Regions from separate parts of the Paenibacillus chartarius genome, predicted to be linked through region 1. Evidence: riboswitches for the same ligand, from Rfam matches in the RefSeq annotation. Region 1 holds a riboswitch; each other region holds the start of a gene.
What was found. A riboswitch is a leader RNA that binds a small molecule or an ion and turns the genes downstream of it on or off. The one in region 1 is predicted to bind cyclic di-GMP.

Region 1 (10,821 bases):
AGATATTGTACCCGTTCGCATAAGTAACGAAGTTCCAATAAATCCGAGCGCTTGTCGAACTGGTTAGCGTTAATGTCGCCTCCGGAGCTTGCATGGTCGGATATACGATCGTTTCCGCATATACCGGCGAAGGTGCGGACTCGCCGAATCGATTGCTATAAATCGTCATCTCATACGAATGCGTTTCTTCCGACAAGTTATACACTTTCGACGTTAACGCCGTTCCTTTGTAAACCAGCTGACGGTTACCCGCGGTGACTTCATAGACGCGATATTCGTTTGCCCATGCAGCCGACTGCCAAGTAAACGTAATGTTATTCGCGTTAAAGACCGTACCCTTAAGCTGAGGTGCTTGCAGTACCGGCCATTTCAACAAGAAGTCGATTTTTCCCGCTACAGGTGACTCTCCAAATCGAGAACTGAACGAATTTACTTCGTATGTGTAATCTCCCTGCGGCATGTTCGGGAAAGACGCCGATGTGCTCGTTACCGTTGCCTTGAGCACCCGCAGGCCGTCAACGACCTGATATACTTTATACGCTGTTGCATATGTTACGGCACTCCACCGGATCGTAAAATCGTTGCCGTTCGCGATACTTTGCGTCAGGTTGCCCGGGGCTTGCATAATTGGATATACAACCGCAAAGGCGATTTGCGCACCTTCAGGAGATTCTCCAAATCTGGTGCTGACCGAGCGAACTTCATACAAATAATCACCGGCCGGCATATTGGTGAAAGCCGCCGCAAGCGTACTGACTGTCCTCTTCAACGAACGTTCCCCGTCGATAACTTGGTAGACGTTATAAGAGGTAGCATAAGTTGTAGCCTCCCACTTCAGAGTTAAGTCGTTACCATTCGCAACACTGAAGGTCAAATTACCTGGAGCTTGCATGACCGGGAGAACAACAGCATATGCAATTTGAGCACCCTCGGGCGATTCTCCAAACCTCATACTAAGCGATCGGACTTCATACTTGTAATCGCCGGCAGGCATATTGACGAAGCTAGCTGATGTGGTAGTTACCGTCTTCTTTAATGTCCTTTGATCTCCACTAATCTCATAAACATTATATGAAGCGGCATAGGTTACGGCATCCCACTTCAGAGTTATATCATTGCCGTTCGTTACAGTGTACACCAGGTTATTCGGAGCTTCCATCGTGTGCTCCGCAACGTTCACTTCTATAGGACTTCCGTTCGGAGACTCTCCAAACCGGTTACTGACGGCATACACAACATAATTATAAGTACCAGCCTGCATTTTGGCATATGTAGTCGATGTTCCGGTAACGGTGCTTACAAGCACTTTATTTCCGTCTACCACCCGATATACTTTATATGACGATGCATACAGCGCAGCATTCCACTTCAGCGTTACGTCATTGCCGTTGGAGATCGTGTAGGTAAGATTCGCCGGCGACTGTACAACCGGATATACCATATCCAAACTCAGCTGACTTTTCGTCTTTGACTCACCAAATCGATTTCTGAAAGAGCGAATCTCGTACACGTGTTTTCCAGCTGTTACATCAGTTATTGTCGTCGTAACCGCTGGAACTGTAACCGTCGCCTTTAATATAGTCTGTCCATCCAACACTTCGTACACTTTATAGCCGTTCACATTCGCAACTGCAGCCCAACTGACTACCACATCGTTGCCATTCTGCACTTTGTATGTGACGTTGCTTGGAGGGGAAATTTCCGGCCAAACAACCGTGAACGAAATCTTCGCACCTTCCGGTGATTCCCCAAGCAGCGTCGAATATGAATGCACGACATATTCATAGTTACCTTCAGGCAAATATGTGTAGGAAACTGATAACCCGGATACCGTACTTTTCAGCACACGCTCACCGTCTATGATTTGATACACTTTATAGCCGGTGGCATTCGCTGAAGCCGTCCATTTAAGGGTATAGTCATTAATATACTCAACGGTATACGTCGGATTCCCCGGCGCCTGCATCGTCTCTCCATTCATTGTGACTTCAACGCGTGTTCCTGCCGCCGACTCGCCGAATCGGCTGGAGAAGGTGTTGATTTCGTACGTATATGTTCCCGGTGCAACACCCGTGTAAGTAACTGTCGGCGTTGTCACCGTACTTTTCAAAACCTTTTGCCCATTATCGATGATATAAACTTTGTAGCTGGTCGCGTAGGTCACAGCATCCCAGTTCAATGCAAAACTCGTCGCGCTCTTCACGGTTTGTGTTACATTCGCCGGCGGCACCATGACCGGGTGTACCAGCGAAACGGAAATCGAACTGCCTTCTGCGGATTCGCCGAATCGCGTGGAGTAGGAGTACACCTTGTATGTGTATTCACCCGCAGGCTGATTCGCATAAGTGATTGTCCTGCCCGTTATAGTGTTTTTCAGCGTCTCTTGTCCGTTGGCAACCAAGTATATTTTGTAATTGGTTGCGTTCGCCGCCGCATCCCACGTAAGCACAATGTCATTGCCGTTCACAATATTGTAAGCTACATTCAGCGGCGCTTCCATGACGACATCACTGACAGTTACGTTAACCTGAGTACCGCCATTCGACTCGCCGAATCGGTCGCTATAAGCGCGCACTTCATACGTATAATCACCAGCAGGCATCTTGGCATAAGTCGCCGTCAGTCCCGTTACAGTGCTTTTCAACACTGGCTGACCATCGACGATCTGATAAATTTTATAAGCTGTTGCGTTCGCGGAAGCTGTCCAGGAAAGGACAACATCGTTTAGATTTTGCAGTTTGAAAGTTACGCTTGCCGGCGGCGCCATCGTGACGGTCCCGACCGTAATCGAGGCTTGGCTGCCGTCTGCAGATTCACCGAAACGGTCGCTGTTCGAATGAACTTCATATACATAATCGCCGGCAGGCAAATTGGTATACTTAACGCTCGTAGCCGTTATCGTGCTCTTCAGCACTTTCTCGCCTTCGGTGACCTGATAAATTTTATAATTCGTCGCAAACGGCACGGCACTCCAGCTCAGAGTAACATCCACCAAGTTGGACAATGCAGCTTTGAAGCCGGCAGGAGCCGTCATCGTCGGGCGTGCTACCGCCACCTTCAAAGGTGCGGTTTCTGGGGAAACACCATATTTGGAATGCGATGCAGAAACCGTGTATGTATAATTGCCGTCAGGTGCGTTCGGAATCGTATAAGTACGTGCCGCCCCCGAATAGAGCAGCGTATTCGACCCGTCCGAACCTACTTGGTATAGGTTATATGTTTGGGCATATTGCACAGCTCCCCAACTTAACACAATATCGTTCCCATTCTGAATCGCATAAGTAAACGATGCAGGAGCCGCTAATTCAGGGTATGTGACCGTAACCGTGACCGGCGCTCCCGGTCCGGACTCCGAGCCTGAGCTAAGCGTGGAAACCACATAGCTGTAGGAACCTTCAGACAGACCGCTTAAACTGAAGGACGTTGTTGCTGTAGTCCCCACCAGGTCCATGGATCCATAAACAATACTGTAAACATTGTAGCCGGTGGCACTGTAAACCGGACTCCAAGTCAATTTAATGTCACTTGGTGTAACATTCTGAGCCGCGACGTTACTTGGAGGCAGCAGCGTTCCGCTATCAGCCGCCGCATTTGCCGTGATAGCCGGAAGCAGCAGCTGAAGAGTAAGCAGCAATGCAAGCCATCCTGCCCATTGTTTTCGTTGTCTCATCCTAAATAATCCCCCTACAACAAATTGTGACAAAAACAAAAAAATGAACCCAACAAGGGTCCATAGGCATAAAGACTATGATTCCTTGTGGCAACCGGCTGCCATCCGAACGGAAAAACCCGCTCGGGTCAGGCCCTTTGGCTTTGCGTCCCGCAGTTTCCTGCGGTTTGCCTTTGTCACTTGGCTGATATGATTATCCCAATCATATTCCGAATAGCCTATGTTTGTTAATAGGCCTATAGAACTATGTGATCGAGAATAACTATTGTTATGTGAATCTATAGAAGGTCTTAAGGTGTGTATAGAAATCCACCAATTAGGGAATTTGAGATACGTGGTATCCGGGCAAAAAATAAACACCCGCGGAAGCCGCCTTTTTGAAGGCACTTCCGCAGGTGCTGATCAAAATCTATTCTATCCCTTCAACCCAAGCGTCTCCGCAAACCGCAGGAACGCCGCTTGCCCTTGCACGTCGCGCTTATACACGCCCGCATGCTCCAGCACCTGCAGGAACTTGGCGCCGACCTCCTGCTGCAGAAGCGCCGCTGCCGCGTCTGCGCTAAGCCCCGTACCGTGCTCGCTCACCAGCGCATCAATCCAAGCGGCATGCTTATGCAGCGGATGGCCCGCATCCGCCAGAGCGCCCGCCTCCAGAGGCGCCGCTCCGGTCAGCACGCCGGCAATCGCCTCGAGCTCCCCCTTCAGGCGCCCCGGCAGCACGGCCAATCCCATGACCTCGATCAAGCCGATGTTTTCCTTCTTGATGTGGTGCAGCTCCCGGTGCGGATGGAAAATCCCGTCCGGATGCTCCGCACTCGTCCGGTTGTTGCGCAGCACAAGATCGAGCTCAAACTCGCCGCTCGGATTAATGCGCGCAATCGGCGTCACCGTATTATGCGGTACCTGCCCGGCACCTGCTCCGCCTTCACCGCCGGACCCGGCCTCGCTGAACGCCAGTACGTCGACCGAAGGATCGCTGTAGCCCTTCCACGTATTCAGGACCTCGATCGCCAGCTTTAACAATTGCTCCTTGTTATAGCTCGACAGCCGCAGCACCGACATCGGCCATTTCACGATGCCCGCCTTCACCGCAGGATACTTTTCGGAGCGAAGCAGCACCTCTACCGGCGCCTTCGCCATCGGGAACGCATGCCTCCCGCCCTGGAAATGGTCGTGGTCGAGAATCGACCCGCCGACAATCGGCAAATCCGCATTCGATCCGATAAAATAGTGCGGGAACTGCTCCACGAAATCCAGCAGCCGGTAGAACGTCTCCGCCGATATTTTCATCGGGGAATGATGCTGATAAAACACAATGCAGTGCTCGTTGTAGTACACGTAAGGCGAATATTGCAGATACCACGTATCGCCGTCGAGCTGAAGCGGGACGACGCGGTGATTTTGCCGTGCCGGATGGTTCAGCCGTCCTGCATAGCCGACGTTCTCGAGACACAGCAGGCATTTCGGGTAATGGCTCGACTTCAGCGTCTTGAGCAGCGCGATTTCCTTCGGGTCCTTTTCCGGCCTGGACAGGTTGACCGTGATCTCCAGCTGGCCGTAATCCGTTGCCGTCAGCCAGTACTGGTTGCGCTGCAAGCGGTCCATCATGATGTAATGGGAGTTGATCGACATCCCGTAAAACGCCTCCGTCGCCGACTCCACGCCAACCGACTTCGCCGTCGCCCAAAACCGGTTCGCCACCTCGGATTGACGCGGCATGAGCAGCCCCATAATCCGCGCATCGAGCAGGTCGCGGTACGTCAGCGTATCCTCCGGCAGCAGCTTCGTTCCGACCGCCGCATCGAGCAGTTCGTTCAGCGCTTCAACCGGGCTGTCCAGCTGTTCCTCCGGCACCTCGCCCGCATACGGCTCCGCCAGCTCGAACAGGTCGAGCAGTGCGTTCCGCACCGGAACCGTGTCCAGCAACTCCAACAGCCCCCGCTGCACGCCAAACTGCAGCAGCCGCTCGATCGCAAGTCCCGCCCTCAGCTCTCTATCCATACGTAATGTCCTCCAATCCTTTCTGCAAGCCATGTCGGCCTAGTCTAGGTCCGGTCGTTGTATCCTTTCGGATTGTGTTTATGCCAAGCCCATGCACTCTCGATGATCTGCTCCAGCGATGTGCGCGACGGCTTCCAGCCGAGCTCCACGCGGGCCCGCTCCGAGGAAGCGACCAGCACCGCCGGATCGCCGGCGCGGCGCGGCTCCATAACCGCGGGAATCGCATGCCCCGTCACTTTGCGCGCTGCGTCGATGACCTGCTTGACCGAATACCCCGTCCCGTTGCCCAGGTTGAAAATATCGCTGTCCCCGCCGTGACGCAGCTTCTCCACCGCCAGCACATGCGCGTCGGCGAGATCGCTGACATGGATGTAATCGCGGATACAGGTGCCGTCTTCCGTCGGATAGTCGTCGCCGAACACCGAGATATGCGCCCGCTGACCGAGCGGAACCTGCAGAATGAGCGGCACAAGATGCGTTTCCGGCAGATGGTCTTCGCCGATCTTGCCGCTCTCATGCGCGCCGGCTGCATTGAAGTAGCGCAGCGACACGTATTTGATGCCGTGGGCCGTGTCGAACCAGCGCATCATTTTCTCCATGGCCAGCTTCGTCTCGCCGTATGCATTCGTCGGCAGCGTGCGGTCGCTTTCGAGGATCGGCACGTTTTCCGGCTCCCCGTAGGTTGCGGCGGTCGAAGAGAAGACGATGCGCTTTACGCCGTATTGGTTCATTTTCTCCAGCAGGCATAAGGTACCGTATACGTTATTGTGGTAGTACTTGGCCGGATTCGTCATGCTCTCGCCAACCAGCGAATTCGCCGCAAAATGAATGATCGCATCGATCTCGTTCTCGCGGAACACCGTATCCATAAACTCCCCGTCGCGCAAATCGCCGACATACAGCTTGCCGCCCAGCACCGCAGCCTTGTGGCCTTGATACAGATTGTCGACGACAACGACCTCCTCGCCTCTTGCCAGCAGCTCCGCCACCGTATGCGAGCCGATATAGCCCGCTCCCCCTGTTACCATAATCGCCATGATCGTGCATCCCCTCTCCGTAGGATTCTTCCGTACTCCATTGACTTACTGCGTTCTTATTCGCAATCCGATTGCCTCGCGGTTGAAATGAATCGTTGTGCTACGGATTGCAGCCTGCTTGCTCGAAGCGCCGCTGCTTACTCGTGTTCCTTGTTTGGCGTGCACATACGCACCAGTCTCTCGTATCGCTTTATTCTTGCTCATGTATGCTTGCTCGAATCACGGTGTCCTGGCCGTTGCCCCTATGGCTTCGTACCGCTGTGCTGCTTGCCCGCTGTCGAGCCTCCGTCAGGCCCCACCCCGCTCAAGCCCTACTTCACTTCAACTGCGCCGTCCCCGATATCGCACACGTAAAAATCCGCCGTCAGTCCGGTGCGTTCCTTGTAGTTCGCGCCTACCTGCTGCTTGAACAGCTCGACGCTGTCCTCATGTACAAGCGATACCGTACAGCCGCCGAAACCTGCACCCGTCATCCGGGAGCCGATCGTTCCCGGAATGCGGAGCGCTTCCTCGACCATCGTGTCAAGCTCGACACCCGTCACTTCGTACAGATCGCGCAGCGAGTTGTGCGAGCCGATCATCAGTTGGCCGAAAGCCTCGAGGTTATCCTGCTTCAGCACCTCGACCGCCCGCTTCACGCGGTCAATCTCTTCCACGACGTGGCGTGCCCGCTTGCGGACCGTGTCGCTGACGATGCGGTGCGCTTCCGCTTCGAACTGCTCCAGCGTCAGCTGCCCGAGCAGCGTCAGACCCGGGAACGCAGCCTGGAGCTCGGCGACCGCTTGATCGCACTCGCTGCGGCGTTCGTTGTACTTGGAGTCGACGAGGCCACGGCGCTTGTTCGTGTTGCCGATGACGATTTTATAAGCGCCCGTGTTGAACGGTACATGCTCATATTCCAGCGTGTCGCACATGAGCAGAATCGCGTGATCCTTCTTGCCCATCGCTACCGCGAATTGATCCATAATACCGGAATTGACGCCGACGAACTTGTTCTCCACTTGCTGCGACAGCAGGGCGATCTGCACGCGTTCCTCGGCAGCCGTTACATCGCGGCCTTCCGCCGTCAGCAAGCCGAACGCCGTAACCACCTCGATGGAAGCCGAGGAAGAAAGGCCCGCGCCGTTCGGAATTTCGCCGTGGTACAGCACATCGTAGCCGCCGATATCGTGGCCCTTCTGCTGCAGGAAGTAGATGACGCCCTTCGGGTAATTCATCCAGTCATCCGCTTCGTCGTATGCCAGACCTTTTATGGAAATTTGTTTCTTCATCTCAAAGTTTGTGGAAGCCAGCGACACTTGATCGTCAGCCCGCTTGCGCAGCAGCATGGTCGTGCCGAACGTCAGCGCGCCCGGGAACACGTAACCCCCGTTGTAGTCCGTATGCTCGCCGATCAGATTGACCCGACCGGGCGCGTGGAACACCCTGATGCCCTCTTCCGTTCCCCCATGAATCTCTATAAAACGCTTCTTCAACAGCTGCACATCCGCCATTACCGCTAGCACCGCCTTAGCTCGAATTTGGTTTCGTCGCGCGGGTAAGTCCGCTTCTTTAGCTTCAGTATAGCGTACCTGCCGGCCGCCTGCCATGGAAGCATGTTAGCTCAACATGGAATTTTGTGATTTTCTATTGGGTTGAGGCATGGAAAATGATACACTGTTGCTGTCATGGAATGCAGTACGGAATTAAGGTGCAGTCGCGGCTCCGGCTTGTGGTTACGGTACATCTCCGAACCGGACACGCCGATTCGGACGCCACGGAACGTCATTGCGCTTAAGATGCCCGTATCCCGCCAGTTGGCTCGCTTGAGGAATGTCGATGCGCTGTTGAAATTCGAGCCGTTCGAGTCCATTTCGAAAAATAAGATATCCACGTTCCGCTAGACCATTTCCACCGAAAGAGGAGGAACCCGTATGGTATCGTCACATCCCGCAACGGACATCGTCTCCACGCCGACCGGACCCGGGCGCCCGGAGAGTTATTTCGTCGTGTCGAACCCCGAGCCCGAAGAGGTGAGCGGCGTAACGGTGCTGTTCGCCGGCCACAGCCAAACGAAGCCCGGCCACCAGCTCGGCCCCAAAGTCGTCGACCACTACTTGCTTCACCATGTGCTAGCCGGTCAGGGTGAGTTTTCATCCGGGGGCAACGTCCATCGGCTTTCCGCCGGAGACAGCTTCCTGATTTCGCCCGGCGAGCTCGTCCGTTACGCTTCCGAACCGGCCGATCCCTGGATGTACCGCTGGGTCGCCTTCCGGGGGGACGGCAGCGCCCCGCTTCTTGCGGCAGCCGGTTTCACATCCGGCGCACCCGTTATACGAGCCGGGACGAGCCTGCGGCCCGGTCGCCATATCCGTGCGATCGAGCAAGCGTTTCGTTCCCGATCGCTGAGCGCGTCGCTGCAAGCCTCCGGCCATCTCCAGCTGCTGTTCGCCGCTTACCGTGACGCCCGCTCCGCCGAAGAAGCGGGGGGCGGCGGCCCGGCGACCCCGCCCCAGATTGAAGCGACAGTACGTCAAGCGATTCAATACTTGTCCACGCAATACGCCGAGCCTATCTCTATTGAGCTCATGGCCGAGACGCTGGGCTACAACCGGGCATACTTATCCAAGCTGTTTAAGCGGGAAACCGGCCTAACGCCCGTCACCTTCCTGCTCCGGCTCCGTTTGGACAAAGCCCGCCGCATGCTGCGCGAGCGCCACGACCTGACCACGGCGCAGATCGCCGCCTCGGTCGGCTTCCAGGACCCGCTGTATTTCTCCAAGCAGTTTCACCGCCAGTACGGAGAGTCGCCGACCGAATATCGCAGTGCGGTGAAGAAGTTTTGAGCAGGCAAGCCAGATCGTACATGAGCAGGGCTGCGGCTCCTCGATAGGCGGGGCTCTTGTTGCCGGCGTTAAAATTGCCGCCCAGCCGAAGACGATCGCAAATTTCCGACTTCCTCTATGCACTATACTCGACCTCTATCTACCCTAACAGCCGCACACAGGACAAGGATCCGCGGCCTAGATTAAAGGATTTTGGAGGCGTTATTTTACTTGTCGGGGAATCCTCGTTCAAATTGATAAAATAACTCCGCGTCGACCCGTTATCTCGCTTGCTCTCGAATATACAACAAGGAAATCGGATTTCAAGCCGCAAACATAGACTGGATCATCATTCAAACCTGGCGTATGACTGAATTCTACAGGTGTCGCAAGAGTCCCCCAACGTATCCGCAAATAAGCTTCCCATAAAAAATAAACCGACCCTCCCTCGCTGAGGGAAAGTCGGCCGTTTCCATTTCTTATCATTGCATCATCCGTGACGTTTCAGAACCAGAACCAGCGCCGGCTTTAGCTTTAACTTCAGCATCAGCATCAGCACTAGCATCAGCTTCAGCATCAGCACTAGCATCAGCTTCAGCATCAGCACTAGCTCCCCGCACCGGCCGTCGGCATAGGCAGCGGCACAGCCTGCTTCGCCGCCTCCGGCAGCTTCACTTCCACATCACCGTTATAGTCCGCATACTTCATATCCATTGACATCGCGACTTCGCTAATCGGGATTACCGAATTGTCCCCATAGCTCATCACCATGTCCATATCCATCCGCTGTATCAACATGCTGGTTTCATCAATCCAAACGACACCCGACATCTTCAGCGACAAGTCCTCGAAGCCCGGCATGGCCTTCAGCGTATCCGTCATGCCCGAGTTGGTCCCGCCGGACACCTTCGCATAGATGTCCATAATTTCTTTGAAACTCGTGAGGGAACCATTCATTTCAACTTTGCGCAGTTTGACGCCGTCCACCGTCTCCGTACCATGATCCCGGTAAAAGAATCCCGGCAGCGTCCAGTTCTCCATACTGAGCGAGCTGTTCTTCTGCATCTCAATCAGCTGTTCGAATGAATACGGCATTTGCTTCGTCATGTCGAACCACGTCAGCTTCCCTGTCGCCGGGTCATTCATTTCCACATACGTACCCGAAGTGACTGTATACTGATTCATTTGGATCTTAACCGGACCTGTCGGGCCCACCATTTCCGTTTCCATCGCCTGATGAAGTCCTTGCTCGATATGGAACTCCAGCTTGGAGCTGGCCTTCATATCGACCGTCATGGCCGGATTGTCG
Region 2 (10,821 bases), on a different contig from region 1:
GCAGCGGCCGGCGTCGGGCCGGACGACGCTTCGGCTGCTTGTCCGGCTCCGGCTCCGGTGCCTGAAGATGCTGCAGCGCCGCCTTTGACGCCCTCGATTTGAATAATGTTGTTGCTGCTGTTGATCACTTGGACGATCGTCTGCTCGCCGATCCGAATCGTCGCGAAGCTGCGATGATCCGCATTGGTTCCGTCGTACATGTTGTACTGCACCATGTAGCGCTGTACAGGGACACTGAAAGCGTAGCGAATGTCCAGCTCGATCATCGTCATCTTCGCCTTCTCGGCGTGCATCGCAGCAGCCAGCTCTCCGTCGGCCACCTTCCCGTTCCCGGTCACGACCAGCCGATCGTTAACCAGCTCGTTCAGCGGCTCAGCCGCTCCCTTCAGCTCTTGCTCGGACAGCTTGCCGTCTCCGTTCCTATCAATGATTGGAAGGGCTTCCAATAATTCCTTCTCCAGCAGGTAAAGTTTGTATTGCAGCGACTTCTCCCCTACCGTCAAGTCGGAATATCCCGTCGAGCTGAAATGAGCGGAGGCCGTTCCCCCGGCGGCCAGCATCATGCAAAGGATAGCCAGTACCGCAGCCGCATGCCGCAAACCGCCCAGCCTCCTCGGTCCTTGTCTTGCTATATAGGTCATCCTCCCTCGACTGCACAAAAAAAGAAGCGTATGAGCTCAAAGTCTTAAACAACCGCTATCGATCGGTTCATTAAGGGCTCCAAGTGATCTCATCGCTTCCTCGCTGTACATAAGATGTATGTGAATATCGATAATTGTAGTCGACTCATGTAAACAGATGATTAATTCAGGTTTAATAAATTGTAAATCTGACGTGAAGCCTGATGAAACCGCTCGAATTAACAAGAAAACCGCCAAGCAGCCTCTATAGAAGGCACTTGGCGGACAAATCGGCCGTTTACACCGTATACTGATGAATCACTTCGCGCAGCTCCTGCGCGACTTTGCTGAGTTCGTCGGCGGAAGCGGCAATCTCCTGCATCGAGGCGAGCTGCTGCTGAGACGACGATGATACCTGTTCGGCGTTGTCCGCGGACACCCGGGAAATGCCGACCATCTCGCTGATGGAAGCCGTAACCTGCTCCGTACCGGCGGACATTTGCTCCGCAGCCGCCGACACCTCCTGAATCTGCTCGGTGACCTGCTGAACGGCGGCAACAATTTCCTGGAAAATAGCGCCTGTCTCCTCGATGACCCGCTTGCCCAGCTCGGCCTCTTGAACACCGGTGTGCATCTTCGCGGCGGCCCCGACGGTCTTGACTTGAATATCGTTGATCAGCCCGGTAATTTGACCCGCGGCCGTCTTCGTCTGCTCGGCCAGCTTCTTCACTTCGGAAGCGACGACGGCGAAGCCCGCTCCATGCTCGCCGGCACGCGCCGCTTCGATCGATGCGTTCAGAGCGAGCAAGTTCGTCTGTACCGCGATCTCCGAAATTACGCTGCTGATCGAGCCGATCTCTTCCGAGCGGGAGCTGAGCAGCTCAATGACTGCAGCAGACTCGCCGACACTCGCATGAATTTTCGTCATTTGACCGATCGCCTGTTGAATCGAAGCATTCCCGCTGCGGGCCCGGCTCTCCGCGCCCTGGGCCGCTTCGGCGACTGTGGAAGCATTCTCGGCGATACGCTGAACGCCTTGAGCCATCTCCTCCATCGCCACCGCTGCTTCCTGCGCCCCCTGAAATTGTGCGCTTACGCCGGCAGCCATTACCCCGATCGCATCGCTGATTTGGGTGCTGGCCGCAGCCGAAGTATGGGCATTCCGCGTCAGCAGCCCGGCGGATACTGCCACTTGCTCGGACACTTGCTTGCCGGTTAATATCGTCGAACGGAACGTATCGGCCATCAAATTAAACGAGGAGGCTACGACGGCCAGCTCGTCCTTCGTCTTCAGCTCGACGCGGGATAAAAGGTTGCCTTGCGCAATTTGGGTCGCAGAAGCTTCCAGCGTGTGTACGGCGCGTTTGACCGATAAATAGAACGAGATAAACAAGTAGGTCACGGCAAGCAGCACCAGACTCACGACGGCGATCAGCAGATACATCGTCGAGTTGCCCTGGTCGATTCGGCGATGCAGAATCTCCTGAAGCAGCTCAAGCTCCGTCTCGAAATGCTTGAAGGTCTGCTCGACCGGCTTGTTCAGCGTGTCAAACACCTCTTTCGGCATCGCTTTGATCGGATTCGCCGTCACAACTTAACTGTTCACGTACTCGATCAGATGATCAAGCTCCGCCGAATTCGCCGTGTAAGCTTCCTGCAGCTTGGCACCGATATCGCTATGTACTTGAGCCGCCGTATCCAGGTCGGACTTAATCGTTTCCTGCGTCGTCTTGATCTGATCCAGAAGCGTCGTTAACGTACGGATTTCCGCCGCCGTCGGCGTCTTCGCCGCCGCGTATGCTACGGCCAGCGCTCTGGCGCGTCCCGCGCGGTCCAGCAGCAGCGGCATCTGTTTCACGGAGGCATCCATCAAATAATAGCTGCCCAGTTCTCCGTCCAGCACAAGGCCCGACGTGTTGGTAATATGCGTCATCAACGAACGCGTATCCGTAATGACCGATGCGTGCTGATCGATGCTTTCTTGGGACGTCAGCGCCGTACCTTTGGCCTTCAGGTCGCTCCATTTTTTCTTCACCGCATTCCATTTGTCGGTTGTTTGAATTTGTTTCCCAATCTCGCCGTCAAGCTTGTCGATTGCAGCTGCCGCGCTGTCGGCTTTCGCTTCAGCCTGAACGAGGGTTTCTTTCAGCGAGCTGTCCCCCAACACGACAGCACTTACCGATGCGCGTCGCGTATCGACCGCATAGTAGAAATCGTTAAGCTTCTGCACGTATTCGACACCGGTCGTTTCTTCCTGGATATGCTTTACTTCGCTCGCTCTATCGGAGTATTGCAAATAAGACAATACGATCAGCGGAATCGCGAACAGCAAGCCGATCATCAGAAACTTATTGACATATTTCAATCGATTCATAACCGCTTCACCCGGAGCGAACAGAGAGACAAGCTTGGACGTTGTGCTGCGTGCATGTGTGTGTTGTTGTGACATCCTGTAATTCCCTCCACATTTTCAACTGTTGTCCTAAAGACGACAAAGAGGACCCGAATTTTCGGGTCCCCTTCCGCGGGAGCACAGAAACATTCGGCAGCTGGCTGGCATGGGAACTTACTCCCGGAAGCCCCTCTAGCTTTGCGGCCTGCATTTTCATGCAGTGTGCCTTTGTCGTTATAGTTCCATTAACAATTTCTTAACAACATTATACCCGGAGAACTAGGTATTTGGTAGTAGTTTTTATCGAAATTGCAGTTATTATATTATTTCTTGCATGGTGAATGCTGATAATCAAATCGCTTATTATATACCTTGACAGGAATATTCCCCATAGGATATATTTGTAACAGATGAACCAATACCCGTAAGGAGGAATTCGTTATGATGCAAGGCCCGGCTATGAACAACACTTTCACCCATGTTGAAGGACGTGTATTGACAGTTCAACGCAGCTTCCCCGCTCCCCGCGAACTCGTGTACGAAGCTTGGACCGACCCGAAGCATCTGCCCCACTGGTGGGGGCCGGAAGGCTTCACTCTCACCGTTCAGGACATCGACGTAAGGCCAGGCGGCGTATGGCGCTATGTCATGCACGGCCCAGACGGAACGGACTATGATAACATCATCCGCTATATCGACGTCGACCCGCCTCAGCTGCTGCTTTACACTCACGGCGATCCTGAAGTGGAGGAACGCTTCCGCGTCACCGTCACTTTTGACGACATCGACGATAACACAGAGCTTACCATGCGCATGCAATTCATTTCCGCCTTGGAACTGGAAACCGCGGTGCGGCAATACGGGGCGATCGAAGGCGCCTCATCGACGCTCGGACGGCTGGCGATCATATTGGAGCGCATGCAGGGAGGTGTTCGGGCATGAGCAAGCTGCGGATCTGGTATTGGATTTTTACAGGCTTGACGATCTTGTTGATGGGTGTCGGAGCGATACCGAATCTTCTGTCCAACCCTGACTCCGTCGCTCTCTTCGCCTCTCTCGGCTATCCCGCCTACCTGTCGCCGTTCCTGGGCGCCGCCAAGCTGCTCGGCGTCATTGCGATCGTCGTACCCGGCTTTACGCGGGTGAAGGAATGGGCGTATGCAGGTTTGACTTTCGATTTGGCGGGGGCGTTCTTCTCGGTGCTGGCGGTTACCGGGTTGAAGCCCGACGCGCTCGTATTCATCATCGGGTTTGCCGTGATAGCCGGGTCTTATCGATATCATCATAAGCTGCTGAAAGCGCGGGCGGTTTGAACGCATCAGGCAGTCCGGGATGCGAACGCATCACGGGCTGCCTTTGCTTTGTGTCCTCGAGCCTATTTTGTATAATGAACCTGTTATATTCCGTCGTTCAAAGGAGCCATCGCATGTCGAATCGGATTTGGAGCGCCGCCGTCGTCATCCTGTTCGGGGGATTTACCATACTGCTGCTGCTGTTCTTCTTCACTACCCAGCGCATTCAAGGCTATGTGAAGCCGCTGATCACCCCCTCCAAGGAGCAGACGAACGGCAAGCAAATTGTACTGATCGCCCAAGAGCTCAACAATCCTTACTGGAAATCGATTGAGCAGGGAGCCCGCGACGCCGCGAGCCGGTTCGGCATGGAGCTTCATTATACCGGCCCGTACCGGATCAACCCGCAGGAGCAGATGAGGCTTCTGGAGAAGGCGATCGCCGCCAAAGCGGACGGGGTTCTGGTGCAAGGTCTGGGGGATGAAGGCTACCGAAGCTTAATCGATAAAGCCGTCCAAGCCGGAATTCCGGTCATCGCTGTAGATACGGACGAACCGGATAGCAGCCGACTCTCGTACGTCGGGACCGACAACATGGAAGCGGGGATGAAAATGGGTGAGCTTGTCGTAAAGACGTCGGGCGGTGCGGGAACGATCGGGGTCTTGATTGGCAGCGAGCGCGCTCCGAACCAGCAGCTTCGCCTGCAGGGCTTGCGCCGGGCTTTGGCCCAATTTCCCAACCTGACGGTCGCCCATGTGAGGTCGTCCAATATTTCGCGTCTGCAGGCGGCGGGGCAAGCGGAGGAGCTGCTTCAGCTGAAGCCGCGAATTACCGAGATGGTCGGCTTTAGCGCGCTGGATGGCCCGGGCATCAAGGAGGCCGCCGAGCGCCTCCGCCCGAACGGGCTTCATATCTATGCTTTCGACACGACGGAGGAAACGTTGAGCGGCCTCAGCGAGTGCAAAATCACCGCGGCTGTCGTGCAGCGGCCCGTCGAGATGGGCTATCGGGCGGTTACCTTGTTAAATGAGCACTACCTGGGCAATCCGGTACCGCAGCAGCTGTTCACTCCCGTATCGGTGATGAACGGCTGTTCGGCTGCGAAGGGGGCAGGCCAATGACGATCCGCACCAAGCTGCTGCTGTTTATCCCCCTGCTCGTGCTGCTGTCCAATTCGGTTTCCTTTTTCCTGTTCCAAAGCGGCCAGGGAATTCGGGAAAGCTACGACGTCATGATGAGCCGGCTGCTGTTGTACAACCAAACCGTTCATACGGTGGAAGGCACCTTGGAAACGCTGAACAGCTATCTTGTGAATCCGGACACGACTCGTCTCCGGCAAGTCGAATCGGCGCTCGCAGCCTTATCACAGCAGCAATCCAAGGTGGCCGAGCTGTACGACGGAAGCCGGCAAAGGCCGGCCCTTGTGGAATACGTCCGTATGATGGAAACGATCCGGGAGCAGGGTAACGCCTCCGTGCAGGCGTCAGGTCTCAGCCGGCAGCGGGAAGCGCTGGCGAGCTATGAGGATGCGGAACGAACCGGCGGCTTCATCCAGGAGCAGGAGCAGCACCTCGTCGATGTGGAGCTGGCCTCATACGAACCGGTGTACCAGCTTATTCAGCACGAAGCGCATCGAATGGACCGGCTGGCAGCGGCCGTATTCGTCGTCAACACGCTGCTTGGCCTTGCGCTCGCGGTGTGGATCTCGCGAAGCGTAACCGTTCCCGTCTCTCACCTGGTCGGCGTTGCCGCGCAGATCGCCAAAGGCAATTTGAACGTGGAGCCCGAATCCGGAACAAGCAAAGACGAACTGGGCATATTAGCTAGAGCGTTTCGGCATATGCTCTCCGATCTGAAGACTTTCATCGACAAAGACAAGGAGCTGCTTGAGAAGGACAAGCTGGTCAAGGAGCTGGAGCTCAAAACGCTGCAAAGCCAAATCAATCCCCACTTCCTGTTCAATTCCTTGAATGTGCTGTCCAAGCTGGCGCTTCTTGAAGGCGCGCTGAAGACAAGCGATCTGATCGTCTCGATGTCGAGGCTGTTCCGCTACAATTTAAGAAAACTGGATAAGCCGGTCACCTTGCGCGACGAGCTGAACCATGTCCAGACGTACATCGCCATCCAGCAGACTCGATTCGTCGACCAGGTTCATGTCGAGATCAGCGCGGATGAGTCTGCGCTCGGCCTCCCGATGCCCGCTCTTACTTTACAGCCTTTGGTCGAGAATGCCTATGTGCACGGTATCTCCGGGATGGAAAGAGATGCGCACATTCGTCTGGATATCGCCCGCGAGCCGGAGCACGTAACGATTACGATAACGGATAACGGACAAGGCATGGACGAGGAAACCCGCCAATCGCTGCTGCGGCTGGAAGAAGTGTCGGCCAAGAAAGAGTCTTCGGGCATCGGTACTCGCAATGTTTTTAAACGAATGGAGCTCTTCTACGGATGCCCGCAGCCCGTAACGATAGAGAGTGAACCCGGAAAAGGAACGAAAATCACGATTCGGGTACCTTGGAGAAAGGAGGACTTGGGAGACTATGTTCCGATTGATGATCGCCGATGACGAGCGGTTAGAACGGGAAGGACTGGAATGGATTATTACCCATATGATGCCGGACACCTTCCGGCTGCTGCACGCCTCAAGCGGCCGGATGGCGATCGAGCTTGCCGACGAGCACCGTCCGCACATCATTATTATGGACATTCAAATGCCGGGCATTCACGGGCTGGAGGCGATCCGCGAAATCAAACAGCGGCTGCCGGAAGCGAAATTCGTGCTCGTGTCGGCATATGATGATTTTGCCTATGCCCAAGAAGCGATATCCCTGGGAGTCAAAGCGTATATTGTGAAGCCGGCGGGCCGTGAGCAAATCGTGAGCACTTTGCAGCAGCTTATCGACGAGCTGGAGCAGGAGAAGCGGAAGCGCCGCGAAGAGCTGGAGCTCCGGGACCGCCTCTCCCAGCTGTCCCCGCTCGCGGAGAACGAGCTGGCCTTCATGCTGATGACCGATCAAATCCGGGAAGCGGATCGCGATCAGCTGTCGGAATGGCTGGAATTCCCGTTGGATTACGGCTGTGCGCTCGTGGTCGCTTTTCCCGAGTCCATGGAGGCTATAGAAGCCTTGAACAAGCAAAAAATTTATGACCGCATCAAAAGCTATGCCCGCACCGGACCGCTGCCGTCCATCGTCAGCCCGTTCCTCGACCGCCACGCGGCTATCTTCGTAAGAAAGCCGTCCGGCATGAACGGCGAGCAGTGGCAAGAGGAACTTAAGCGGTACGCGGAGAAGCTGGCGGGAACGATGAAAAGACAGCTGGACAATACGGCCTTTATCGGCGTCGGCTCCAGCCATAGCGAGGCGGAAGGGCTTCGCCGCTCGTACTTTGAAGCGGTCTTTGCATCAACCTGCTACGGGCCGGACCGAACGATCTGCTACTTCGACGAGCTCAGGAACGGGACAAGCCCCCTTCCTGTGTTAACGGACCAAAGGAACGGCAGCTTCGACGACCGCGCCCGGCAAACGTATGTGATGGCCGCTCTAGAGCGAATACGGGACGAGCGGGAAAAGCAGACGGTCACCGTTCTCGACAAGGCGGTGCAATATATCAAGGAACGATATACCGAGGAGCTGTCCCTTGAGGAGGTAGCGGGCTTCGTTCATCTGCACCCCCACTATTTCAGCAAAGTGTTCAAGCAGCAGGTCGGCGAAACGTTCATCGACTATTTGACCGGACTGCGGATCGAGAAAGCGAAGCAGCTGATGAACACCTCCATGAGCCTGAAGGAAGTGTGCTTTGAAGTCGGGTATAAAGACCCCAATTATTTCAGCCGCGTCTTCAAGAAGGTAACCGGCGTCAGCCCGTCCGAATACCGGGTTCGCGAACATTCGGAATAACGTCCATGTCCTGCCGGGGACATGGACTTTTTTATTTTGGCCAAGTGAATATTGTGCTAGCTTCGGGCGCTGCAGCCCCAGAGGATGCGGGAACCTGAATGAAATGCGGCAAGATCGCACGGAAGTGAAGACGAATGTTCGGCCGTATTCGGCCGCCCGGTGCTATACTTATCAACGATTTAGAGAAAAACACGGTTTACGGAAGGAGAACGTGACGCATGGCTACCCCAATGAATAAAAGCAGCAGCGGACAGACGAACATGACATTTGTCACGCTGGTTTCCATGATCGCCGCGATTGGCGGCTTGCTGTTCGGCTTCGATACGGCTGTCGTATCCGGCGCCATCGGTTTTATGAAAACCCGGTTCGTCTTAAACGAGTTGGAGGTCGGCTGGGCCGTCTCCAGCTTGATCATCGGATGTATTGCCGGCGCGGCGTTTGCCGGGGCGGCAAGCGACCGGTTCGGAAGAAAGAAGGTGCTGCTCGCCGCGGCGGCGCTCTTCATCATCGGCTCGCTCGGTTCCGCCATTCCGGCAACCTTCAGCGGTTACATCATTGCGCGGATGATCGGCGGTATCGGTATCGGCATTACTTCAACCTTGTGTCCGCTCTATAATGCCGAGATTTCGCCGGCCCGCTACCGCGGCCGTCTCGTAGCGCTGAATCAGTTCGCAACGGTCACAGGGATTTTCCTTGTTTATTTCGTCAACTCCGGTATTGCCGGCTACGGCGACGATGCCTGGGATATCGCCTCGGCTTGGCGCTGGATGTTCGGCGTCGGCATCATTCCGGGCTTGCTGTTCCTGATCCTCCTTCTCCTCGTTCCGGAGAGCCCGAGATGGCTCATTAAGAAAGGCCGCGCCGCAGAAGCACTGCCGATTCTGGTGAAGATTCACGGCGAAGAGCTGGCCCGGCAAGAAGTATTGGACATCAAGGAATCGTTCAACCAGGACGGCGGGTCCTTCCGTCAGCTGTTTGCTCCCCGCATGCGAATCGCGCTGCTGGTGGGGGTCGTCTTGGCGGTTCTCCAGCAAGTAACCGGAATTAATGCGGTCATGTATTACGCTCCGGAAATTTTCAGACAGACGGGCGCCGGTACGAATGCCGCGCTGGTGCAGACGATTCTGGTAGGCTTAATCAATTTCTTGTTCACCATCCTGGCGGTATGGCTGATCGATAAGGTCGGACGGAAAGCGCTGCTTCTGGTCGGCTCTGCGGCCATGACGATCTGTCTCGCGGTCATCGGCATTGCGTTTCATTCCGGCCATACCTCGGGTCCGCTCGTATTGATCTTCATTTTGCTGTACGTCGCGGCCTTTGCGATTTCGCTCGGACCTGTCGTCTGGGTTATGCTTTCGGAAATGTTCCCGAACCGCGTCCGCGCCAAAGCGACGGCAATCGCTTCGACGGCTCTATGGGTAGCCGATTACCTCGTCTCCCAGTCGTTCCCGCCATTGCTCTCGTCCGCCGGTCCGGCCGTTACGTTCTGGCTGTTCGGCTTCATGTCGCTGTTTACGTTCCTGTTTTCATGGCGTGCCGTGCCGGAGACGAAAGGGAAATCGCTGGAGGACATTGAGTCGATCTGGGAGCGGCGAAGCGGAGCCGCATCCGAGGGAGCTCAGACCCGAAATGCCGCAGCTGTACCCGATACGTCGGCGGTTTGATAGGAATGCAAAAAGACTGCCCGCACTTGCTGCGGCAGTTTTTTTGTTTTTGCAGCTCGACTGCCCGACGGCACAAAGGGACGCAATTTCATCGCTCTCATACTGTGATATCTCATCTTAAAATAATCATCAATTTGCTGCATCCTGAACTGTGCGTGTTGAACGCAAATCATTGCGCGGCGGCACCCGATATTTGCGCGCGGCAAAGCTGCGTTCCGCCTTATGATGAGATTATCGATGAGACGGAGCATCATTGCAGCGCTTGAAAAGCAAAAATTGGAGTCGGAGGAGAATCCAGCATGAAGGTATTATTACGCGTCGTTGTCTATGTCATGTCGTTCGTTATTCTTTTCGGTGGGGTCGGTGCGTTCGGGTATATTCACTCCAATCGTGGATACTGGATTCCCGCTCGGCAAACGCCGATGCCTGCCTTACATAATGTGAGCGTCCCTGAACATGATCCGAAAAAACCTACGGTAGCTGTCCTATTATCCAATCCGACCACGGAAGTTTTCGATTTTATGGTTCCCTATGAAATGTTCGCCATGACTGATTCTTATAACGTATATGCAGTTGCCCCGGACAAAAACATGAAAACACTGTCCGGCGGTTTGGATCTGATGCCGCACTATGCTTTTGACGAACTGGATCGATTATTAGGAAAAAGCCCCGACCTTATTGTGATCCCAGCCATGCCTATGGTTGACGAAGCAAAATATAAGCCTGTCCGGGAATGGATCCAAAAACATTCGGATACGAAGCTGTTAAGCATTTGCGCTGGCGGGTTGAATCTGGCCGATACAGGGTTATTAAAAGGCAAAGCAGCGACTACAGACTGGAAAAGCTTTGATTATCATGAAATCGGCAAATATCCTGAAACACAATGGAGACGGGATGTGCGCTATGTCGCAGACGGGAACATCGTCTCTTCAGCGGCCCTTACTTCCGGAA
Region 3 (10,821 bases), on a different contig from region 1:
ATATCCTCCGGAATTCCGATTGTAGAAATAAAATGGAACGGAACGGAAGGTTTATCATAGATCAATTTCAACAAATTTTTCGTGCCAAGCACGTTGGTAGCTTGGAATTCGTCCGTACTGCCAAAATGTCTGACATCCGCTCCAGCGTGAATAATGGAGGTGATTCGGCTGGAAACGAACCTCCGGTCTTCCGGAGACAAGCCTAGATCGGCATGTACCAAATCTCCCTCCAATACGAAAATCCGGTTCGTATACTTGGCAAAAAAGTTTTGTCCGAAATACGAGTCCAACGTGTCCCATACCCGGGAGATTCCGTTGCTGCCAAGTTTGGGCCGAACCAGAAGGTGGAGATTGGCTTCCGTCGTTGTCAACAGCTCATAAATCAGATGTGAGCCCAAATATCCGGTTGCCCCTGTTAACAAGATGTCCGAGCCTAAAGCGTCTTGGCTGTCGATCTCCACCTTGGGAAGCACCGGCAGCTCCTTCAGCGGCAAGTACTCGGCGATCGGCAGATGTTCATCCTCGGCGGAATCGCCGGATAACGTCGATATATATGCGGCTAAATCTTTCACTGTTCGATGTTCGTACAAATCGTTCATCCGCAAGTTGAGGTAGTCCAGCTTTAAATGCGATAACACCGTCATCACGGCCAGAGAGTCCCCGCCGATCTCGAAGAAGCTCACGTTGCGGCTGACTTGTGCGATCCCTAATACTTCGGACCAAACGGAAGCAATGACAAGCTCGAGCTCGCCGATCGGCTCTTCATAAGGAATATCCGTCTCCGCAAGATCGACGTTATCCATCGCATGCAGTTTTTTTCTGTCTACTTTACCGGTCGGAGAAAGCGGTATTTCCTTCAAACGGTAAAAATAGCTTGGAATCATATAATACGGTACGTACGATTTCAAATGTTCGCGCAGCTCGGCGCTGGATACCCGGGTTTTCTCGGAGTAAAAGCAAGAAAGATGCTTGACCGTATTGTTTTCCTGGATAGCGACGACGGCTGCATCGAGAACGGCCGGATGTTTGGACAGAGCATTCTCGATTTCGCCGATCTCAATGCGGAATCCGCGCAGCTTTAATTGTCCGTCTTTGCGGTACTGAAACTCGATATTGCCGTCCGGTAAAATTTTGACGATATCGCCCGATTTATAAACCTTGGAGCCGGGATCGCCGCTAAACGGGTTATTCACGAAAACTTCGTTCGTTTTATCGGCAAGCTTTAAGTACCCTTTCGCGAGGGCGAACGTTTCGATGTAAAGCTCTCCTTCTTCGCCGACCCCGGCAAGAGTGCCGTCAGCCTTAACCACGTAAATTTTATAGTTGCCGATCGGAGTGCCGATCGGGACGGTTACCGAATTGCTGCTCCAATAATCCGATATTTTGAAGGTCGTTGTAACGACAGTGCACTCTGTTGGCCCATAAGCGTTAAATATGACGGTGTCCGTTCCATATTTGTCTTGGAACTTGCGCACGTGCTCGGACAGCAGCGCCTCTCCGCCGACGATAATATTTTTAACCGTCCGCCATACGGCTTTAGGGGCCGGAGTAGTCGCTTCGGATAGACGATTAAATACTGAAGTGGGAATACATCCAATGTGAGTGACTTTTTTCCTTTCAAGAAGCGACAAAAATAGTTCAGGCGTCAATTGCTCTTCCTTGGTCAAAATGACTAGCTCTGCACCGTTCAGCAGGCAGTTAAACGTATCCAAAATCGAAGCATCAAAACTGAAGGTTGAAAACTGCGTAAGTACGTCCTCGCTCGTAATCCCCAGCTTTTTGGTGAACGTATTCCAAAGATTGACCACTCCCCGATGCGCGATCAGCGTGCCTTTCGGATTACCGGTGGAACCGGAAGTGTAAATCACGTAAGCCAAATCATCCGGGGAAATGGCCGGATCCTCAAAGCTGGTTTCCCCCGCAGCAAAACATTTCTCTATCGAAATGGGGGTGTCGACTCCTAAGGCAATGCACAAATCTGCGGCACTCTCCGTGTATTTTTCCTTAATGATCAGTTGTTTGCAGCTGGCATTACCGACGATATATTTATTTCGCTCAATGGGATGCTCGGGGTCAATGGGGACATAGACGCCGCCCAGACGCAGCACCCCAAGAATGGAGATGACGGTTTCGGGACTGCGCTCCATATAAATTCCGATAAAATCGCCTTGGCTGCAGCCGGCATCGGCCAAAGCGTTCGCGACCTGAGAGCTTTTGTCGTACAAATCCGCATAACTGATTTCTGTGTCACCGTAAGAAAGTGCCGCTTTCCTTGCATACGTCGAGGCTGCCCGCCGAAACAGGGAGGAGATCGTCTCTGCTCCCGGGTAAGCTTCGTCCGTATTGTTGATAAGGCTGTAGATGGATGGATTTTTTTCGATGACGTTAAGCATGGCTTCTCTCTCCTATGTCTAAGTACTCTCTATGATTTCATCTCGGTCTCAAACTTGCCGACCATATAGTTTAATTCTTCCGCAACGCTGGAGAGCTTGCTCGCAAAGCTTGAAATGCTATGTAAGGAAGATTCCTGGGTGAGAACCGAATCCATAATCTTGCTAGTGCTGTTCGCCGTTTTCCTGGAGATGCTCGCCAGCTCCTCCATCATGGAAGTGACCTGCTCCGTGCTTGCGGACATCTGCTGCGTAGCGGAGGAAATATCCAAAATTTGATTGGAAACGACTTGCGATGCTTCAAGAATATTATTGAAGGATTCCCCTGTATTATTAGCGATGACCAGGCCTTTCTCGGTTTCTTTCGTACCTTGCGTCACGAACGAAACGGCGTTGTAGGTTTCCGATTGAATGTCGGCAATTAGCGCTTCAATCTGACTTGTCGATTGCTTCGATTGGTCGGCGAGCTTGCGTACCTCATCGGCCACTACCGCAAAGCCTCTGCCGTGTTCTCCCGCTCGAGCGGCTTCAATGCTGGCGTTCAGGGCAAGCAGGTTGGTTTGGGCCGTGATGTCTTTAATTAAATTGAGAATGTTGCCGATTTGTTCGGATTTCGATTCAAGCAGCTTGATTGTGCCTGCGGTCGTGTGCGAATTGGCATTAATGCGTCCCATTTGATCCGAAATCGTTTGTGCGGCTGTGTTGCCTTCTTCGGAAAGGTGTTTCATATCTTGAGATGCGTAGGCCACTTGGCTTGCGTTCTGAGCGATGACTTGCAAAGATGCGGCGATCTCCACGATCGATCGGCTGCATTCTTCCGTAGAATTTTTTTGCTGGTCGACATGTGCGTTCATATCCTTGATTTCCGTTGTAATCGTCTCAATGCTGTGTCGGTTGTTTTCGGTGATGCCGAACAGCTCGTTGGAAGCGTCGGCTACGCTTGTGGCGGTTTGCTTAATACTCGATAGTATTTCGCGAATATTCGAAAGCATTGTATTGAACTTTTGATTCAATTCGCCGAAGCTGCCTTTTTCCTCCAAGGTGAAGTTGAATTTTCCGTTGGATACTTGCTCGATCCCCCGCATCAAATGGTTCAGAGGCATAAGCGTTCTTCTTGCCACGACGTATTGCGCACCGCCGCAAAGGATCAGGGAGATGAAAAGCAGGATAATCGAGCTCCGGAGGAACGAATGTTGGGCTTCGGGAATCATTTTGGCGTCAACATCTACTGCAAAGTAAGCCGCAACATTTCCGTTATTGTCGATAATAGGATAAAGTACGCTCACCCAAGTACCGTAATCGTCGTTATAGAAGGAAGTAAAGGTCTCGGATTTGGTTTTCAGCATGCTCTTCAAACCGTTGACGATTTCTTTCGGCTGCTCGTACATGTCCCCAATCTTCAGGTTCGCTTCACTGAATGCTTGAATAACGTGACTCGGGAACGCGATCAGCGAAGTTTTATTTCCATCCTGCAGTTCGACGCCGAATATGTAGGCTTGAGCTACGTTTGCATTGAAAGCCGTGTAGCTGTCAAACAGCTTGGTTAACCTTTGCTGCTCGCTTGCTTCCCAGCGTTTGTCGCTAAGAGCACCCTCAACATCTTTATAGGTAATAGCTTGGGCCCATGCGGAGGTCATATTATGGGTTTGTTTTCTGAGTGAATCCGTTAAAATTTGGTTTTGGTTGTAGGCGCTGACGGAAATGAGCACCACCCCGATGATGAGAAGATTCAGCATCGAAAATAATAGATTTTTGCCGAAATAGTTTTTGGTCTTCAAGTTGACTGCACTCCTTACGATGTATTTGTAATGAATGTATAAACGTTGCGATGCGACAAAATAATCCATATTTGAGCAAAATTTGCACCCTGCATGCCGGAAGTGACGAAAAGAAGCCTACCCCAAAGATGTTCGGGATAGGCTATCTATCTCAAACTGGCGGTCTGGCGGCCATAGCTTTGTAGCCTTAGGCCCATAACTTTGCGCCCTTATCTTTCGACAAGTTTGCCATTTACAGCTATTCTTTTCTGACATTTAATGACTATTATAAATAATCAGATTGTTCATGTAAACATCCTGAGCCTGTAATATTTGTTAAAAAATCGTGAAGGATGGGGATGCGGAGCGCATCGAATTGTTGAAACTAACAATAAAAATAAAATTGTTTGAATATATTTTATGTGAAATGTATGGAAAATGAAAGGGGAAGATGTAGAAAGAAGGAAAATCATGTCGTAATGTGGAATGTGCCTAAAGTCCTTGGATACGCTAGTGAATTTGCTGTCTCAGAAAGCGTGAGGTTATTTCTGCAGTCCCAAGAATGTCAGATTATTTATGTTTCGTCTGACGATACGGAATCATCGTATCGTTTGCCCGCCGAAAGCATCGAGAGATCTGGAGATCGACGCTGAAGAGGCTGCCGGAATCGGCAGCCTCTTGTAAGCGCGAGTCATGCAGCTAGTGAGGATTGCCCCGACTCAACGAATGTATACATCCGTTCGATCGTGGTGCAGCTTGTCGACATGGTCAAGGATTTCGCTAATATCAGTGCTCTCCAGCTGGAAGCGGTCGTTTAAAGTAACGATCCATTTATCGTCAATGTAGGATACGACAATCACTCCATTGACAGCTTTAATGGCAACGTTCCGCATCTTCGCATCTTTCAACCCCATAATCTCATCGTACAAAGGATGAGGCTCGCCAGCTCTATGCAATTCCATATTATACCTCCGTTTTAGAGTTAGCGTACCCTCAGCATCACACCTTCATACCGAAATATTTGGGCTGCTTCTGCTCACAGTTGAGTCCGTCCGAACCGGATCAGCAGCTGAGGAACCGCCAGCAGCAGCGCGATCGCACTGTATAAGCCGAGCGTATAGCTGACCGGATAATTCAAGCCAAACCCTCCGACATAAACCGCAGTCAGCAGATGAATGCAAACGTTGGTAAAACAGAACGCATAGCTGCGTATCATCCAGTGCTTATGCGAGGTGATCCGCTTATTTTTGATTTCGATAAAAGCCTTAGCGGTGATAAGGAGCCAGACGATGTTGAGCACATTGAATCCGACGCTGCTGATCCTCCCGCCGGTGGCATAAGGCGCCAAGTATCCGGACGACAGCACGACAACGATGACGGAAGCCATGTAAACGTAACCGTTGATGCGGTGAAATTGGCGATATCGGTGCAAGAGGCGTTTGGAAAAATTGAGTACTCCCGCCGCCATTGCGATACAAGCGAATGCGACATGAACGTAGACGACATTGAACCAGGCCGGGAGGGGAAGCGGGCGCCTCAAGCCGGTTTTGTGACGGAGAAACTCTTTGAACTCGGGATCGATGAAGAGGATGTTCGCCAAAGTATAGAGGATGAGCATGATGCTGGCGCAAGCGACGAGCTTATATGCGATTCGGCCCTTTCCCATAAGTTCCCTTCCTTTCACCGCTCAGGCTCCATGCTTCGAGTGCCCGTTAATTGGGATGACGGCTGAGGGCTAGGGATCGAAGCAGCGCCTTGCTCCCCCCGGACGGCAGCCGACTTTTTCTTAGAACCGGAAGGCGCTAGACCGCAGCTTCGCCAAACCGTCCCCCTCCGTTCAAATTCAAACCATTGCTCGACTTCATGGGCAATACGCGGTCCAAGCTCCCGTTCAACCAAGTAAATCGCAGCATCGAGTCCCGAAGTAACGCCTCCGCTTGTGATCAGATTGCCGTCATCGACGATACGTGCGGGAACGGGAACGGCTCCGGTCGCTTCGAGCAGCTCCATGCCAAAGTGATGGGTGACAGCCGGTCTCCCGGCCAGCAAGCCGCCCATCGCCAGCAGCAGCGAACCGCCGCATACCGCCGCTACCGTGACGCCTTCCCGGTGCAGGGCCATTTTCATACGATCGGTTAACGTTGTGGACATGGCCCGGGCCAATACAGCCGGGATCGAATCGGGGCCGTCGTCGTCGACAGGACCGGATGCGCCCGGAACGATAATAATACCACGGCGTTCCGGATCCAGCTTGCCGCTTGCTTCCATACGCAGTCCATTGCCGCCGCTCGGCACGGCCCTTGCTCCTTCAGCGGTGACGAGCTGAACGCGCAGCGTGTCTCCCGTGAGCATTTGAGCAGCGCTGAACACCTCGTAAGGGGCCAGAGCATCCAATAAATCAAAGCCGTCAAACAGTACGATTTGAACATGCATATCCATTAGCTCCTCCATTCTGCAACAGCCGTTTCCTGAGGCTCCCTATCATCTTACGAGATGAACATCACGATGACATGCGCCAAACTGTCACAAATGTATCAACAAACCGTCACGAAGCTCCGATCGAACGGGTTCATGAAAGGAAAACATGGTAAACTTACTTGTAGTTGTTCACCGGATGGGGCAATCAAACGGAATATACGGCAGGCTGGCTGCGGGGAGGAGCATCGTGAACGATCGATTGACGGTTTTGGTTGTGGATGACGACGAAAGTATAGTCGAATTGCTGCGGGATTTTTTGGAGTACGAGGGCTTTCAGGTCAAGACGGCGGATGGAGCGGGACAGGCGCTGACGTTGTTCCGCGAGAGCCCGATTCACTGCATCGTACTGGATATCATGATGCCGGGGATCAACGGCTTCGAGCTGTGCCGGACGATTCGGGCGGAGAGCGATGTGCCGATCTTGTTCTTAAGCGCCCGCAGTGACGATGTGGACAAAATTCGGGGATTGACCTTAGGCGGAGACGACTATATCGTCAAAAATGCTTCGCCCGGTGAAATCATAGCAAGAGTGAAGGCTGTGCTGCGCCGATCCGGCGCTAAGCGGGGAGCGAACCGGAAGCTGCTGGACTATGGCCGCCTGAAGCTGGATTTGGCGACCAGGGAAGTATGGGCGGACGGACAGATCGTATCGTTGACGCCGAGGGAGTATGATTTGCTGCTTTGGTTCGTCGAACATCCCAGATTTGTCGTGTCCTACGATCAGCTGCTGCAGCGGTTCTGGGAGGGGGTTGGCGATAAGCATACGATTCGCGTGCATATGAGCCGGCTTCGCGACAAGATTGAAGCCGACCCAAGTCACCCGACATATTTGGTCAATGTGTGGGGCGTTGGCTATCGGTTCGAAGGAGGGTAACATGGGAACAATGCGAATTCGAACATTGACGATCCTCGGCTTCTTGCTCATTCTTACGCTGCCGTGGATTAGCTTTGTAACCGCGAATGCGATCGTAACGAAGTCATGGAGGCTGGGGGAGCATGAGTCCCGGCAAACGGCTGACGAGCGTATGGGCGGGGAGCTTGCCTACGTACCGCAAACGGCTGCGGCTGCCGCCGGGCTGCTGCTTGCTTTCGTCATTGCCGGGACCGCCATGCGCAGACTCGTGCTGCAGCCGCTCGAGAGCATGAGCCTTGCCGCGAGACAGCTTGCCAAGGGAGATTGGGACGTTCAGCTGCCGCGGCGGGGGGTTGCCGAAATCGCCGATGTGCAGGTCGGGTTCGATGTCATGGTGCAAGGGCTGCGGCAATCGTTCATGAAGCAGGCGGAGCTGGAGGAGCAGCGGCGGTTCGTCATGGCCGCACTGGCCCATGATCTGAGAACGCCGTTGTTTGCATTGCGCGGCTATTTGGATGGGCTGGAGCAAGGCATCGTGCAGTCGCCGGAGCAGATGGCGAAATATGTCGCGGTGTGCAAGGAGAAATCGGCGCAGCTGGATCGGTTAGTCGAGGAGCTCTTTACGTTTACGAAGACGGAATTGCTCACGCCGGAGCTTCTTCGCCGCACCGTTGATCTGAAGCTCATCTTTCAGGCTTCGATCGATAGCTTGACTCCGCAAGCTCGTATGAAACGGGTCGCCATTGTAACGGAGTTTACTGCGGACGCCTGCAACGTTACCGGCGATGCCCAGCTATTGGAGCGGGCGATGAACAATCTGCTGGATAACGCGGTAAGACATAGCCCGCCCGAAGGTCGGGTTACCGTATGCTGCTCGCGGGAAGGCGCCAAAGTATCGTTCGCCGTATGGGATGAGGGGGAGGGCTTCTCCGCCGAAGAGCTCGAGCGCGCTTTTGAGCCGTTGTACCGCGGAGATCCGTCGCGGAGCCGGGCAACGGGCGGAGCGGGACTAGGGCTGTCGATTTCACGGTCGGTCATTCAACGCCACGGGGGAGAGCTAAACGCGGCGAATCGTCCGGGCGGCGGAGCCGAGCTGTCGGGCTGGATGCCGGCCTCTGACGACTGATTGGTTGAGTCCATCGTTTACCTTCGCCTAAGGTGCTGGTATTATTTCGTACAATTTCTTATTGTGGCTCGAAAGGAATAAGGTGGGAAACGGAGAACATATTCATTCAATAAGAATTGGAGGCCTGAGCCTATGAAGTTCTCCGCTAACATACTTGTTTGGATGAAGAATATCGGACGTATACCCAAGTATATGAAGCTGCTTCTGGCATTCAGCCTGCTGATCGGGGCGATTCCGGTGCTCGCGCTCGGTACGTTTTCCTATTATGTCGCGAAAGGCGATGCGGAGCAGCGGACAAGGGAAGGCCAGATGCAGCTGCTTGCGCAGACGCAAATGCGCATCGAACAAATCATGAAGACACTGGAGCTTACAGCCATTCAATATGCCAACTCGCCGACCGTTACTTCAGCTCTCGGGGAAAAGCTCGATGTGACGGATCTGACCAGGGTCCGAAATCTTTTTTCCGGACTCTACAATTTGCAAGCGCTTCCAGGTATCAGCGGAGGTTATTTGGTGGATCAGGAGCATAATTGGATGATGAGCTTTACTTCGGTCATTCCGCTCAATGAGCATCCGCTTCGGGAACAGCTGGAGACGTACGCGAAGCATCCGAATAATTTGTTCTGGGATACGAGGTCGTCGGCCCTTGCCGTTGACAGCGAAGGGGAGAGCATCCGAAACGATACGATTCGCATGGTGCAGAAGCTTCCGATTTTGCCGTTTACCCAGCAGCCCCGGGGATTTTTGATCATCGAGCTGCTCAAGTCGCAATTCCGTACGCTATTGTCCGAGCATACGGAGGAGCTGGGGCGCATGTATGTGTTCGACCGGAACGGAATCGAATTCCTGGCGGGCAGGGAGAAGGAGGTGGTCTCTCTTGCTCCGACGCTTGCGCGAATTCAAGAGCGGATCCACCAAGGCGGCGAGTCCTCCGGATACGTATACGGCGATGTCGGCGGGAAGGGGATGATTTTCTCTTATCGGCATTCCGCTTATAACGGCTGGATCTACATGTACGTTATTTCCATAGACGAGATGACGCGGCAAACCCGGAAAATCGCGGTGGGCACGGTTGTTGCTTACGGCGCCATATTGCTCGTTGTTAGTGTGCTGGCCTGGATGATGAGCCGGCGGATGTATTCGCCCATCAAGCGGCTGGACGAGATGACGCAAACCGTACCTGTCGAGGGCGTGAACGAGAGGGATGAATTTTCTTCGCTGGAGGAGCGGTTTCGCAAGCTGTTCAGCGCCGGGCAGCAGATGAAGCAGCAGATGCAGGACCAATTCACGCAGCTGAAAGAATTTTTGATGCTGAAGCTGTTTGCCGGGCAGCTGTCCGAAAGCGATTTTGCCCATCGGAGCAAGATGTATGGCTTCCCGACCGAATGGAGCCGGCTCGCCGTTCTCACGCTGCAGATCGATACGCTGAAGGATACGCGCTACCGCAGCCATGATCGGGAGCTGCTGTTATTTGCGATCCACAATATGGTCGGGGAGCTCGTTCCCGCACAGCAAAGATTCAGCCCCGTTCTGCTGAATCAGTCGCAGGTGACGCTTGTGAAGAGCGATCTGGCCGGAGAGGCCGAGTTCAAGGAGTACTGCTGCAGTGTCGCGGAGCTGATCAGAGCGAAGGTGCAGGAGTTTCTTCAAGTGAGCGTCAGTATCGGTATTAGCCGTCCGTTTACCCGAACCTCCGATGCGGCGCTCGCCTACAACGAAAGCCTGGAAGCGCTCAAGAGCCGCCTGCATCTGGGGCACGGCATCATCTTGCACTATGAAGACGTTCGAGCAGGTTTAAGCGGTATGGCTGCCGCCGCATATACCCAGCTGAAATGGACGGAGGAGCAGCTGGTACAGGCGCTGAAGCTCGGTGGAACGGCGAAGGCGGTTCCATGGCTGGAAACGTATATATCCGAGCTTACCAAAAGCAACGTCAGTATTAACGAATATCCCGTCATGCTGATGCAGCTCGTATCGAGGCTTCATCAAGTCATTCAGGAGAAGGGTGCGGCGGTGCATCATGTGCTCGGCGAAGGCGCCTCGTACGCCCAGCTGATGAAGCTGAGCTCGCACGGAGAGATTGTGGACTGGTTGAAGAGCCGGCTGCTTGCTCCAATCGGCCAGTATCTGAACCGGCAAGCGGAGAATCAGTATATGAGCATCGCGGGTAAGGTCATTCAGCTGATCCGGGAAAGATACAATCAGGATTTAACGCTG

Region 2: linked by a shared signal. The riboswitch ahead of ACFFK0_RS16395 (hypothetical protein) and the one ahead of ACFFK0_RS05060 (OmpL47-type beta-barrel domain-containing protein) in region 1 are both predicted to bind cyclic di-GMP.
Region 3: linked by a shared signal. The riboswitch ahead of ACFFK0_RS19455 (methyl-accepting chemotaxis protein) and the one ahead of ACFFK0_RS05060 (OmpL47-type beta-barrel domain-containing protein) in region 1 are both predicted to bind cyclic di-GMP.

The regions. Positions count from the first base shown of each region.
Region 1 covers NZ_JBHLWN010000022.1:149,288-160,108, reverse strand. The annotation lists gene ACFFK0_RS05060 (OmpL47-type beta-barrel domain-containing protein) at 1-3,670, opposite strand, end outside; cyclic di-GMP riboswitch class I at 3,757-3,852, opposite strand; gene ACFFK0_RS05055 (UDP-glucose--hexose-1-phosphate uridylyltransferase) at 4,085-5,671, opposite strand; gene galE (UDP-glucose 4-epimerase GalE) at 5,716-6,708, opposite strand; gene ACFFK0_RS05045 (galactokinase) at 7,020-8,201, opposite strand; gene ACFFK0_RS05040 (AraC family transcriptional regulator) at 8,622-9,533, shown strand; gene ACFFK0_RS05035 (DUF6612 family protein) at 10,119-10,821, opposite strand, start outside.
Region 2 covers NZ_JBHLWN010000067.1:112,614-123,434, forward strand. The annotation lists gene ACFFK0_RS16385 (HupE/UreJ family protein) at 1-641, opposite strand, end outside; gene ACFFK0_RS16390 (methyl-accepting chemotaxis protein) at 919-2,211, opposite strand; gene ACFFK0_RS16395 (hypothetical protein) at 2,215-3,069, opposite strand; cyclic di-GMP riboswitch class I at 3,162-3,249, opposite strand; gene ACFFK0_RS16400 (SRPBCC family protein) at 3,454-3,954, shown strand; gene ACFFK0_RS16405 (DoxX family protein) at 3,951-4,325, shown strand; gene ACFFK0_RS16410 (sugar-binding protein) at 4,439-5,425, shown strand; gene ACFFK0_RS16415 (sensor histidine kinase) at 5,422-6,873, shown strand; gene ACFFK0_RS16420 (AraC family transcriptional regulator) at 6,848-8,206, shown strand; gene ACFFK0_RS16425 (sugar porter family MFS transporter) at 8,425-9,870, shown strand; gene ACFFK0_RS16430 (DJ-1/PfpI family protein) at 10,170-10,821, shown strand, end outside.
Region 3 covers NZ_JBHLWN010000076.1:56,042-66,862, reverse strand. The annotation lists gene ACFFK0_RS19460 (amino acid adenylation domain-containing protein) at 1-2,393, opposite strand, end outside; gene ACFFK0_RS19455 (methyl-accepting chemotaxis protein) at 2,423-4,168, opposite strand; cyclic di-GMP riboswitch class I at 4,324-4,408, opposite strand; gene ACFFK0_RS19450 (hypothetical protein) at 4,867-5,109, opposite strand; gene ACFFK0_RS19445 (DUF2306 domain-containing protein) at 5,184-5,813, opposite strand; partial or broken gene ACFFK0_RS19440 (DJ-1/PfpI family protein) at 5,924-6,580, opposite strand; gene ACFFK0_RS19435 (response regulator transcription factor) at 6,813-7,499, shown strand; gene ACFFK0_RS19430 (sensor histidine kinase) at 7,501-8,604, shown strand; gene ACFFK0_RS19425 (helix-turn-helix domain-containing protein) at 8,737-10,821, shown strand, end outside.